Gemmatimonas sp.: one gene and its partner. The protein of the gene in region 2 interacts with the protein of the main gene of each other region in a pairwise test. Links are inferred from orthologs where the notes say so. Each region holds a gene or a part of one and is shown on either strand. Other genes may lie near its edges.

Region 1 (5,258 bases), on a different replicon or contig from region 2:
ATAATGCAGCCGCAACGAAATCCCGGCGTTGGTCGCGCTGGCAATAAACGCGTGACCCGTCCGCCCGGAGGCGCCGAAAACGGAAACGATCATGAAGTCCTCTGACGGATTGCGGCAGGCGCCATCGGGCGCGCCGCTCGCACGGAGTCGGCGAGTCGGCGAGCCGACTGCCACATTCGGCAGTATCTTCGGGGGGTGTTACCATCGGCAGGTCTGTGTGCGTAGCGCATGCATCAACATGCATCCGGAACGGCCGATGCGGGAGCATCCGTACCCTCGTCGTGCACCAATTTTCACTTCATGAACCGAGCCGTATGACCGCCACCCAACCGTTCGTCCCGTCGGATATCGAGATCGCACAGCAGGCGCGTCTTCGCCCGATCACCGCGGTGGCGGCCGATCTCGGGCTCGGCGCCGACGACATCGATCAGTACGGACGCTACAAGGCCAAGCTGCCGCTTGCCCTGGCTTCGCAACCGCCCAAGGGGAGACTGGTGCTGGTCACGGCGATCAGCCCGACGCCGGCCGGTGAGGGCAAGAGTACCGTCAGTGTTGGCCTCAGCCAGGCGTTCCGTCGCCTCGGGCACAACGCCGTGCTCTGCATGCGTGAGCCGAGCCTCGGCCCGGTGTTCGGCGTGAAGGGTGGCGCGGCCGGCGGCGGCTACGCGCAGGTGCTGCCGATGGACGACATCAACCTGCACTTCACCGGTGACTTCCACGCCATCGCCAGCGCGCACAGCCTGCTCTCGGCGATGCTCGACAATCACCTGTATCACGGCAATGCACTCGGCCTCGACACCAAGCGCATCACCTGGCCGCGCACGATCGACATGAACGACCGCGCATTGCGTCAGGCCATCATCGGTGTGGGCGCCGGCAACGGCGTGATGCGCGAAGAACGGTGGGTGATCATTCCCGCCAGTGAAGTCATGGCGATCGTGGCGTTGGCCTCCGACGCGGAAGATCTCGAGCAGCGCCTCGGCAACATCATCGTGGGCACCACGAGCGGGAAAGAGCGCACACCCATTCGCGCGCGCGATTTGCAGGCCACCGGTGCGATGTCATTGCTGCTGAAAGACGCGCTGCGTCCGAATCTGGTGCAGACGCTCGAAGGCGGTCCGGCCATTCTGCATGCCGGTCCGTTCGGCAACATCGCCCACGGCTGCAACAGCCTGGTGGCTACGCGCGCCGGCTTGGCGCTCGCTGATATCGTGGTCACCGAAGCGGGCTTCGGCTCTGACTTGGGCGCTGAAAAGTTCTTCGACATCAAGTGCCGCGCCGGCGGACTCAATCCCGAAGCGGCGGTGCTGGTGGCCACGGTGCGCTCACTCAAGATGCAGGGCGGGCTGCCCAAGAACATGCTCGATCAGGAAGACCTCGGCGCCCTCGAACGCGGGCTGCCGCATCTCGCGCATCACATCACCAACGTGCGGCAGTTCGGCGTGCCGGTGGTCGTCGCGATCAATCGCCGGTTGTCGGATACCGACGCTGAGCTGGCGATGGTGGCCGACTACGCCGCGAAATACGGCGTGCGCGTGGCGCTCTGCGACGTGTGGGCGAATGGCGGAGCCGGCGGCGAAGCGTTGGCGCATGAAGTGTTGGCGCTACTCGACTCCACGTCGGCCAATTTCCGTCCATTGTACGACACGGAACGCCCGATCCGCGAGAAGATCGAAACGATCGCCGCCAAAGTGTACGGTGCCGATGGCGTGGACTACTCGCCGGCGGCGGAAAAGTCGATTGCGTGGCTCGAGCAACACGGCCTGGGCAACACGCCGGTGTGCATGGCGAAAACGCAGTACTCACTCTCGGACGATGCGTCGAAACTTGGCGTGCCGACCAACTTCCGCATGACCGTGCAGGAAGTGAGCGGCTCGGCCGGCGCCGGATTCGTGGTGGCCAAGTGCGGCGACATCATGACGATGCCGGGCTTGTCGAAATCGCCGGCGGCCGAGCGCATGAAGGTGCGCCCGGATGGCACGATCGAGGGGCTGTCGTAGGGCGAGATTACCTGGTTGGGCTACCGCTGACTTCGCGCTTCATCACCCCTTCGATGAACAGGTACAACTCTCCCCAGGCACGCTTCACCTCGGGCGTCCATTCGCTGCCCAAGCCCCGTTCGAGGGCCCAGAGAAGCGCCGCGCCGACGGACGCATACTGTTCAAGGTTCACACCGTAACCCACGTGGCGGCGGGCCAGTGCCTGAAGGTCGTCGATGATGTTCGCCGGGAAGTCGAGCATCTGCACGAGCGTGTTGATGGTCTGTGCAAACTTTTCGTACTGCACGTGCATGGGCTTCCCGTCGAACAGTGCCTTGGCCGACGGATCGATCTCAAACAGGCGGTCGTAGAACAGCTGCGCCGCCGTGAGGCGAATGGGGACTACGCGCAGCCAGCTGTCGCGAATCAGTCGTTCGGCATCTCTGTTCATGGGGTACCGGGTGATGAAATGTCCGACAGCAAAAAGACGGCGGTGCCGCGCGTCGCATTCTGAATCGCATGCTCCATCGCAGACAGACGAATGCGTGGCACCCGAATCGAAAACACGGCGTCCACTTCAAAGCGCTGCTCAAGGAGTTCGGCCTCGAAGTCCAGCCAGAGCTGCTGCAATGCGCCGATCGCGCCGTAGCCCACGCGTACGGTCACATCGACAGTGTCGACACGCTCGGCCCTCGGCATGTGGGCCAAGGCCTCCTGGACAACGCTACCGTAGGCCTTCACGAGGCCGCCAGTGCCCAGCTTCGTTCCGCCGTAATAGCGGGTCACCACCGCGGCGATTTCGCCAACGCCGCTGTGCAGCAGCACCGTCAGCATGGGCCGACCGGCAGTACCGTGGGGCTCGCCGTCGTCGCTCATGCCCACGCGATCGGTGCTGCCAGGCGCCCCGACCACGTACTCCCAGCAATTGTGCGTGGCGTCGGGGAACTCGGCGTTCATCGCCTTGATGAACGCCTGCGCCTCCTCACTCGACTGAACCCGCGCCACGGTGCAGATGAACCGGCTGCGATCGATCACCTGCTCCACGCGATGCTGCTGCGCCGGAACAGGGTACCGTGCCGGATCCCGTAGGGGATCCCCGACAGGATCCCCGACGCCGTCGCTCACGCGTACGGGCTGTCTCCGCCGCCGCGCGAGGAGCCACCAGCACCGCCACCGCTGCCACCACCGCTGCTGCCGCCCTGACCACGATGCGGGCCCCGACGGACACGGCCCGCCGCCCCGCTCTTTGAGGCACCGCCGCCGGCGCCACCCGCGCCACTACTCGACGGACCACGCGAACCGGTAGACGGGCCGCGCGATTCGCTCGTCTTACGGGCGGGAGCGGCCGGACGGCCACCCGCCGGCGCCGCCGGTCGTGCACCGCCCGACTGCGCGGCACTGCGACGCTCCACCTTCGCCGCCGCACGCGCGCGGTCTTCCGCCTTCTTCTTGCGAATCTCCGCGATGCGCTCGGCCAACGGCACTTCCAGCTTGGTCTGCGGCTTGGCGCTGTAGTCGAAATCGGGCACGGTCACGCGCGGCAACGTTTTCTTGATCGCGCGCTCGATCTGCTTCAGATCGCCTTCTTCATCGGGCGACACGAAGGTGAACGCCTCACCCGTCGCTTCGGCACGCGCCGTACGACCCACGCGGTGGATGTAATCCTCGGCGGCCAGCGGCACATCAAAGTTCACCACGTGGCCGAGGGCTTCCACGTCGATACCGCGGGCCGCGATATCGGTGGCCACCAGCACCTGATACTCGCCGTCCTTGAAGCCGGCGAGGGCCTGCGTACGCTGCGACTGCGAGCGGTTGCCGTGAATACGTTCGGCCTTGATGCCCGCCGACACGAGCTGCGACGCCAAGCGATTCGCGCGGTGCTTCGTGCGCGTGAACACCAGCGCCTGCGGCATGTCACCGCGCTTGAGCAGCGCGACGAGTAGTCCACTCTTGAGATCCTGCGCCACCGGGTACACGGCCTGCGTGATGCCGACGGCCGGAGCCGACTGACGCTGCAGGTTGAGCGTAAACGGATTGGTGAGCAGATCCTTCGTGAGCGCCGCAATCGGCGCCGGCATCGTGGCACTGAAGAACAACGTCTGCCGCTTCTTCTGCGGCAGATGACGCAGCACCTTCTTGATCTCGGGCAGGAAGCCCATGTCGAGCATGCGATCCGCTTCGTCGAGCACGAGATACTCGAGATGTTCGAGCTTCGCGTACGGCATGCGGAAGTGATCGAGCAACCGACCCGGCGTGGCCACGATGACATCGGCGCCGCTGCGGAACGCATGTTCCTGCGGCCCCATGCCAACGCCACCGAATACCGCCGCGCCCGTGAGCGGCGTGTGAATGGTTACGTCATTCAAGCTTTCGACGATCTGCGCCGCCAGTTCACGCGTGGGCGTGATGACCAGCGCCCGCGTAATCCCACGCGGCTTCTCCATGATGTGATGGAGAATCGGGAGCAGGAACGCATACGTTTTGCCGCTGCCCGTCATCGCGCAGGCGAGGACGTCACGTCCCTCCAGAGCCGGCGGAATCGCTTCGGCCTGAATTGGGGTAGGACGGGCAAAACCGAGCTCCTTGAGGCCCTTCTGGAGGCTCGGATGCAGTTGCAGCGAAGAAAACGACGGCGTAGCGGTCACGTAAGCGGGGCGCGGGTAATTAGGGCACAGAGTAGCCCCTATAACCTACCACGGGGGCCAAGGCGACCGCGGGGGCCAAGGCGGGATTCCCCACCGGAAGCGGTTTGGTCAGGAACGTGTGAAGGCAGGCGGAAGTACCGCTACGATGCCGGGAGGGGTGGACGCCGGCCACGCGGGACCATCGGCACCGGTACTTCCCCCCGCCCCATTCACGTTCCTGTCCAAACAGCGTCCCCGGCGGTATCGACCGTTCCCAACCGCGGCCGTCAGCCCGTGGCCGCTATCTCTTCACCAGGATTAATGAACTGGTCCTGCTCCAGCTGGTACTGCCGGTTGTACAGGTCACGGTAGCGTCCGCCGAGTGCCAGCAGCTGCTGATGCGTACCGCGTTCGATGATCTGACCGTGCTCGAGCACGAGGATCTGATCTGAGCTCGTAATCGTGCTGAGCCGGTGCGCAATCACGAAGGTCGTGCGGCCGGCGCGCAGGCGACGGAGCCCTTCTTGAATGAGATGCTCGCTTTCCGAGTCGAGCGACGACGTGGCTTCGTCGAGAATGAGCACGCGCGGATCGGCCAGAATGGCGCGGGCGATTGCCACGCGCTGGCGCTGACCACCCGAGAGCTTCACGCCGC
Region 2 (5,289 bases):
CGCGGATCTCCGTGCGTCCGAGCTCGTTCCACTTCCACCCGTTGATGCCGCGCGTGCTGGCCAACCAAGTGGAGAATTCGCGCAGATCGCGACGGTACGCGGACGTGGTATTGGGCGAGAGGTCGCGCTCTTTCGTGAGATGGACGAGGAATTCGTCGATCTCGGCGGGGAGTGCCTGATCGGGGAGGGCCGTGTCCGGCACCGCCGGTTCGGCGGGCGCGACCTCGTCACTCATTGGCGCATCACCCGCGAATGGCCGTCGGAACGATGCCCGCATCGTCACGCCACGCGGACATCGCCGTGAGCGCGCGCTCCGCGAACAGCTCGCGCTTCTTGGCCTTGTCCTTCAAGAGCTTCGGCGCGACACCTTCGAGGTCGTCGAGTAACCCGAAGTTCGCGTTCATCGGCTGGAAGTGCTTGGGGTCGGCTTCGCGCATGTAGCGATACAGGGCGCCCATCATCGTGGCGGGCGGCGGCACGACCGGCTCGCGTCCCTCCATCTGCCGCGCGAGGTTGATGCCGGCCAAAAGACCGGTGGCGCTGCTTTCGGTGTAGCCTTCGACGCCGGTGATCTGTCCGGCGAACATCAGCTGCGGCGCGTCGCGCAGCGACAAGTGCGACGACAGCGCCGCGGGCGCGTTCACGTATGAGTTGCGGTGAATGGAGCCGAAGCGCAGAAACTCCGCTTCGGCCAAGCCGGGAATCATGCGGAATACCCGTGCCTGCTCCGGGATACGGAGCCGCGTCTGAAAGCCGACCAGATTCCACATGCGGCCGCCCCGATCTTCCATACGCAGCTGCATGACGGCATGCGGACGCGAGTTGGAGCGCGGGTCCTGCAATCCGATGGGCTTCATCGGCCCGAAGCGCAACGACTCCCGTCCGCGCCGCGCCATCTCTTCGATGGGCATGCACCCCTCGAAGTACGGCACGGCGTCGAACTCGTGCGCGGTGAACTGGTCGGCGGTGGTCAGCGCGTCGATGAAGGCTTCGTACTCGTCGCGCGTGAAGGCGCAGTTGAGATACGCCCCTTCCTCACCGGCGCCGTCCATCGTTTCCTTGCCCCAGCGCGAGGCCCGAAACGCAATGTTCTGATCGATCGACTCGAGCGAGACGACGGGCGCAATCGCATCGTAGAACGCGAGCGACTCGACACCGAGCCGCGCGCGGATGGCATCGGCCAACGCATCGGACGTGAGCGGTCCGGTCGCGATGATGCCGACATCGGGGAGCGCCGTGACTTCCTCGCGCGACACGCGGATGCGCGGGTGTGCATGGATGCGATCGTGTACATGCTGTGAGAAGATTTCGCGGTCGACGGTGAGCGCCGAACCACCCGGCACGCGCGACTCATCGGCGCAGTCGAGAATCAATGAACCCAGCTGCCGCATCTCGGCCTTCAGCAGGCCGTGCGCGTTGGTGGTCTCGGTGCTCTTGAACGTGTTCGAACACACGAGCTCACCGAGCTTCTCGGTGCGATGCGCGGCGGTGCCGCGCACGGGGCGCATTTCACTGATCACCACCGCGTGCCCGCGCTCAGCGAGCTGCCACGCGGCTTCACTTCCGGCGAGCCCGCCGCCGATCACATGCACTTCGTTGGATGCCATGCGTGTAGTCTAACGGCTCGCGCTTTACTTGGGTTCGTGGTGCGCGCGGCGGCTCGGTCGGTGTGGACGCTCGTGCGGCATCGGGGAGCACCCCTTCGCCGCTTGCTGCGCGTGCGGTCGGACGTCGGTGCCGAGCCATGGGATCACGGCGCCCACGCAGCGGCGGCGGCGGGGCGTCCCCGTGCCGAACGAGCTACACGGGGGTGGGAGGCGCACCAGCGCTCGTGTGCGCCGCCGCGGTGGTCCGTGCGCGCGACACACGCATGGCCGAGCCTGACCAGCGCAGATCGGCGGCGGGGAGGGACCACGGCGAGCCGCGGGGCAGTCGTCGGCGTCAAGGGAAGGGACCTCGCGCACTTTGCCGCCACGACGACCTTCGGTGCGTTCGGCGGGGTCGTGGTACGCGTTCGACGCAGCCCGTCCCGGCCCGCGGGTCCCCGCGGCGAATCTCTGCGGGGGTGACGCCGGCGCCGGAGCGCAGCGACAGGCGCACGGCCACCCCCGCAGCAATTTCGCCAAGGGGATCCCACGGGTCGGGCCGGGCGTCTCGCGCACACCACAGCCCACAGCCCGAAGCCCACAGCAAAACGGCCGCACCAGGCATCAATGCCAGTGCGACCGTTCCACGATCTATCCAACGCACGCCGAATCAGGCGACTTCGGCCACCAACTCGGCTTCGTCCGGGCTCGGCACATCCCACTCGTTCGCGCACTTGAGACACTTCCGGAACGCGCCGCGGGTCTTGTTACTCTTGGCCTCAGCCCCCACGTACCCGCACTCCGGACACGTCTCGGCCACGGGCTTATCCCAGACCACAAAATCGCAGTTCGGATAATTCTCGCAACCGTAGAACGCCTTCCCGCGCTTCTTGCTGCGCCGTTCGGCAATTTCTCCGCCGTCCTTGGGACACTTCACGCCGGTGGGCATGCTGCGCGTGCCACGGCACTTCGGGAACTTGGAGCAGCCGAGGAAGTCACCCGAGCGACCGTGACGCACCACCATCGGTTCGCCGCACTCCTGACACATGTACTTCGTGAGCTCGGCCGGCTTTTTCTCGCCCTTGATCGGGCGCGTGTACTTGCACGCCTTGGGATGATTCTCACAGGCCACGAACGGTCCGAAAAATCCACCCTTGGCCACCAGCTTGCCGCCGCAGTCGGGACACTTTTCGGTGGCGAGCGCCGACAGGTCGTACGCTTCGCCGATCAGGACGTCGAGATCGTTGTCGTTGAGTGTCGCCTGAAACGGCGTCCAGAAGTCGGTGAGCGCGCGCACCCACCCCAGCTCGCCGTCCGCGATCTTGTCGAGTTCCCCTTCCATCTGCGCCGTGAACTGCACGTTGAAGATGGCGGGGAACTTCTTGACCATGACCTTCTCCACCGTCTCGCCCAAGGGCGTGGGAAAGAAGCGGCGCTGTTCGAGCAACACATAGCGCCGTTCGGCCAGCACCGAGATGATCGACGCGTACGTGGACGGACGACCGATACCGAGGCGTTCGAGCTCCTTGACCAACGAGGCTTCGGAGAAGCGCGGCGGCGGAGCGGTGAAGTGCTGCGTCGGCGTGATCGCCTTGACCGGTACCGACTCGTTGAGCTCGAGGTACGGCAACGCCTGCTCGTCTTCGAGCGCCTTGCCGTCGCCCTCTTCGCGCGCTTCGCGATAGAGCGTGAGGAAACCGTCGAACTTGATGACGGAGCCCGTGGCGCGGAACAGGTACGCGCGTCCCTGCGTCGGGATGTCGAAGTCGACCGTCGTGGTATCGAAGACGGCCGGAGCCATCTGCGACGCGATGAAGCGCTTCCAGATCAGTTCATACAGCTTGAACTGGTCGGCCGTCAGCTTCTTGGCGAGACGATCATCGGGACGGCGCGTGGGGTCGGTCGGACGCACGCCTTCGTGCGCGTCCTGCGCGTTCGCCTTGCCGCTCGGGTAGAGCTGCATGCCGGCCGCTAGGTACGAGTCGCCGTATTCTGCCTTGAGCCAATCGCGCGCCGAGCCAGCCGCGGTCTCGGAAACACGCGACGAGTCGGTACGCATGTAGGTGATGAGACCGACCTGGCCCTCTTCCCCACCCACGTCGATGCCTTCGTACAGATCCTGCGCGAGACGCATGGTGCGCTTGGAGCCGAAGCCCAACTTCTTGGCGGCTTCCTGCTGCAGCGTGGACGTGGTGAACGGGGCTGCCGGATTCTTCCGCTTCTCGCGACGCTTGACTTCGGTGACGGTGAACTGCGTGCGGCCCTTGAGGTCGGCGAGAATGCGCTCGGCCTCATCGCCCGTCGGGATCTCCGGCTTGCTGCCGTCGATCTGATGCAGCTTCGCGGTGAACGGTTGCGTGCCCTTCTGCAGATCGGCCGCGATGCTCCAGTACTCGACCGGCGTAAACGCGCGGATCTCGCGTTCGCGCTCCACGATGATGCGCAGCGCCACGGTCTGCACGCGACCGGCCGAGAGCCCCTTCTTCACCGTCTTCCAGAGCACCGGACTGGCCTTGTAACCCACGAGGCGATCGAGGACACGACGAGCCTGCTGGGCATCGACCTTCTTGTTGTCGATATCCATCGGGTTCGCCATCGACTCCTTGACCTTGTCCTTCGTGATTTCGTGGAACATCACGCGGCGAATCGGCGCCGTGACGGCGTACCGGGGCGGCTGCGTAAAGTATTGCTCCACGTGCCAGCCGATAGCCTCACCTTCGCGGTCAGGGTCGGTGGCGATGAAGATCTCGCGGGCGCCCTTCGCGACTCGCTTGAGTTCGGTGAGGATGTCTTCCTTTCCCTCGATCGTGACGTAGTCGGGGGCGAAGCCATGCTCGATGTCGATGCCAAGCTTCTTGGCGGGCAAATCTCGGACGTGACCCACCGTGGCCTTCACCGTGAAGCCCTTTCCGAGGTACTTGCCGATTGTCTTGGCTTTGGCCGGGGACTCGACGATGACCAGCGTCGTACCACCGGCGGGCGCGGGTTCTTCGTCATCGGGTGGGGCGTCGTCGATTCGCGAGCGGCTGCGGGCCTTGGTGCTGGCGGCCTTCTTGACGGCGGTCTTCGAGGCGGCCTTTTTCGCGACGGCCTTCGAAGTGGACACGCCCGACGTTTTGGCGGCCGATTTGCGAACAGGCGTCGCCACAACGACCGGGCTGGCGGCCGTCGCTGTGGACTTCTTCACCGTTTTCTTGGCAGCCTTCTTGGCCACTTTCTTGACGGCTTTCTTCGCCGCGGGCTTGGCTACGCTGGTAGCCGCCGCGGTCGTGCCCTTCTTGATTGGCATCAGATCAGTGTACCTGGGAGCGCTCGCCGTCCATCGCCCCGTCATCGAGCCCCACGTCCTCCGCGATACCACGGATGTCCGCGAGGTTGATGCGGCCGTCGATATGGACCAGCGCGCGCTCCACCAACTGCTCAAAATCGTTGAGATTCACCGCTCCGGAGCCACCCAACATGACCAGGTAGCCCCAGGCTTCGGCGGTAAACCGTCCGCGCTCGTGCGGCCCCTGAACCCGGAGCGGCGCGTGGCGCGACATCTCAGAACCACCCGATCCGCGGGGTGGTGCAGTATCGCTATAAAGAAGTGAAAGGATCTCACCAATCTGTCGCCGGTCATATCCTTGCAACGAGAGATACGCCTCGACCTCCACGACATCCGTGTCGGCCGCGAATCGTTCGCGCAAATCATCGATGACAG

The links.
Region 1: the proteins of topA (region 2) and RMP10_RS03910 interact in binary tests that used the Escherichia coli proteins (3 or more experiments, as listed by UniProt). The link is inferred for Gemmatimonas sp. from one-to-one orthologs.

The regions. Positions count from the first base shown.
Region 1 is NZ_JANPLK010000013.1:41,987-47,244, forward strand. What follows is about bases 1,266-4,265. They hold RMP10_RS03910 (YigZ family protein), read right to left. Parts: upstream 3,105-4,265; coding sequence 2,427-3,104; downstream 1,266-2,426. Other genes in these bases: RMP10_RS03900 (formate--tetrahydrofolate ligase), read left to right, coding at 1,266-2,000; RMP10_RS03905 (globin family protein), read right to left, coding at 2,008-2,430; RMP10_RS03915 (DEAD/DEAH box helicase), read right to left, coding at 3,101-4,265. In the rest of the region: RMP10_RS03895 (NAD(P)H-binding protein), read right to left, coding at 1-93; more of RMP10_RS03900, read left to right, coding at 315-1,265; more of RMP10_RS03915, read right to left, coding at 4,266-4,624; RMP10_RS03920 (ABC transporter ATP-binding protein), read right to left, coding at 4,891-5,258.
Region 2 is NZ_JANPLK010000040.1:190,559-195,847, reverse strand. What follows is about bases 2,057-5,219. They hold topA (type I DNA topoisomerase), read right to left. Parts: upstream 4,876-5,219; coding sequence 2,257-4,875; downstream 2,057-2,256. Other genes in these bases: RMP10_RS10605 (DUF494 family protein), read right to left, coding at 4,880-5,219. Outside these bases: tyrosine recombinase XerC, read right to left, coding at 1-235; methylenetetrahydrofolate--tRNA-(uracil(54)-C(5))-methyltransferase (FADH(2)-oxidizing) TrmFO, read right to left, coding at 243-1,607; more of RMP10_RS10605, read right to left, coding at 5,220-5,289. UniProt on the Escherichia coli protein: Releases the supercoiling and torsional tension of DNA, which is introduced during the DNA replication and transcription, by transiently cleaving and rejoining one strand of the DNA duplex.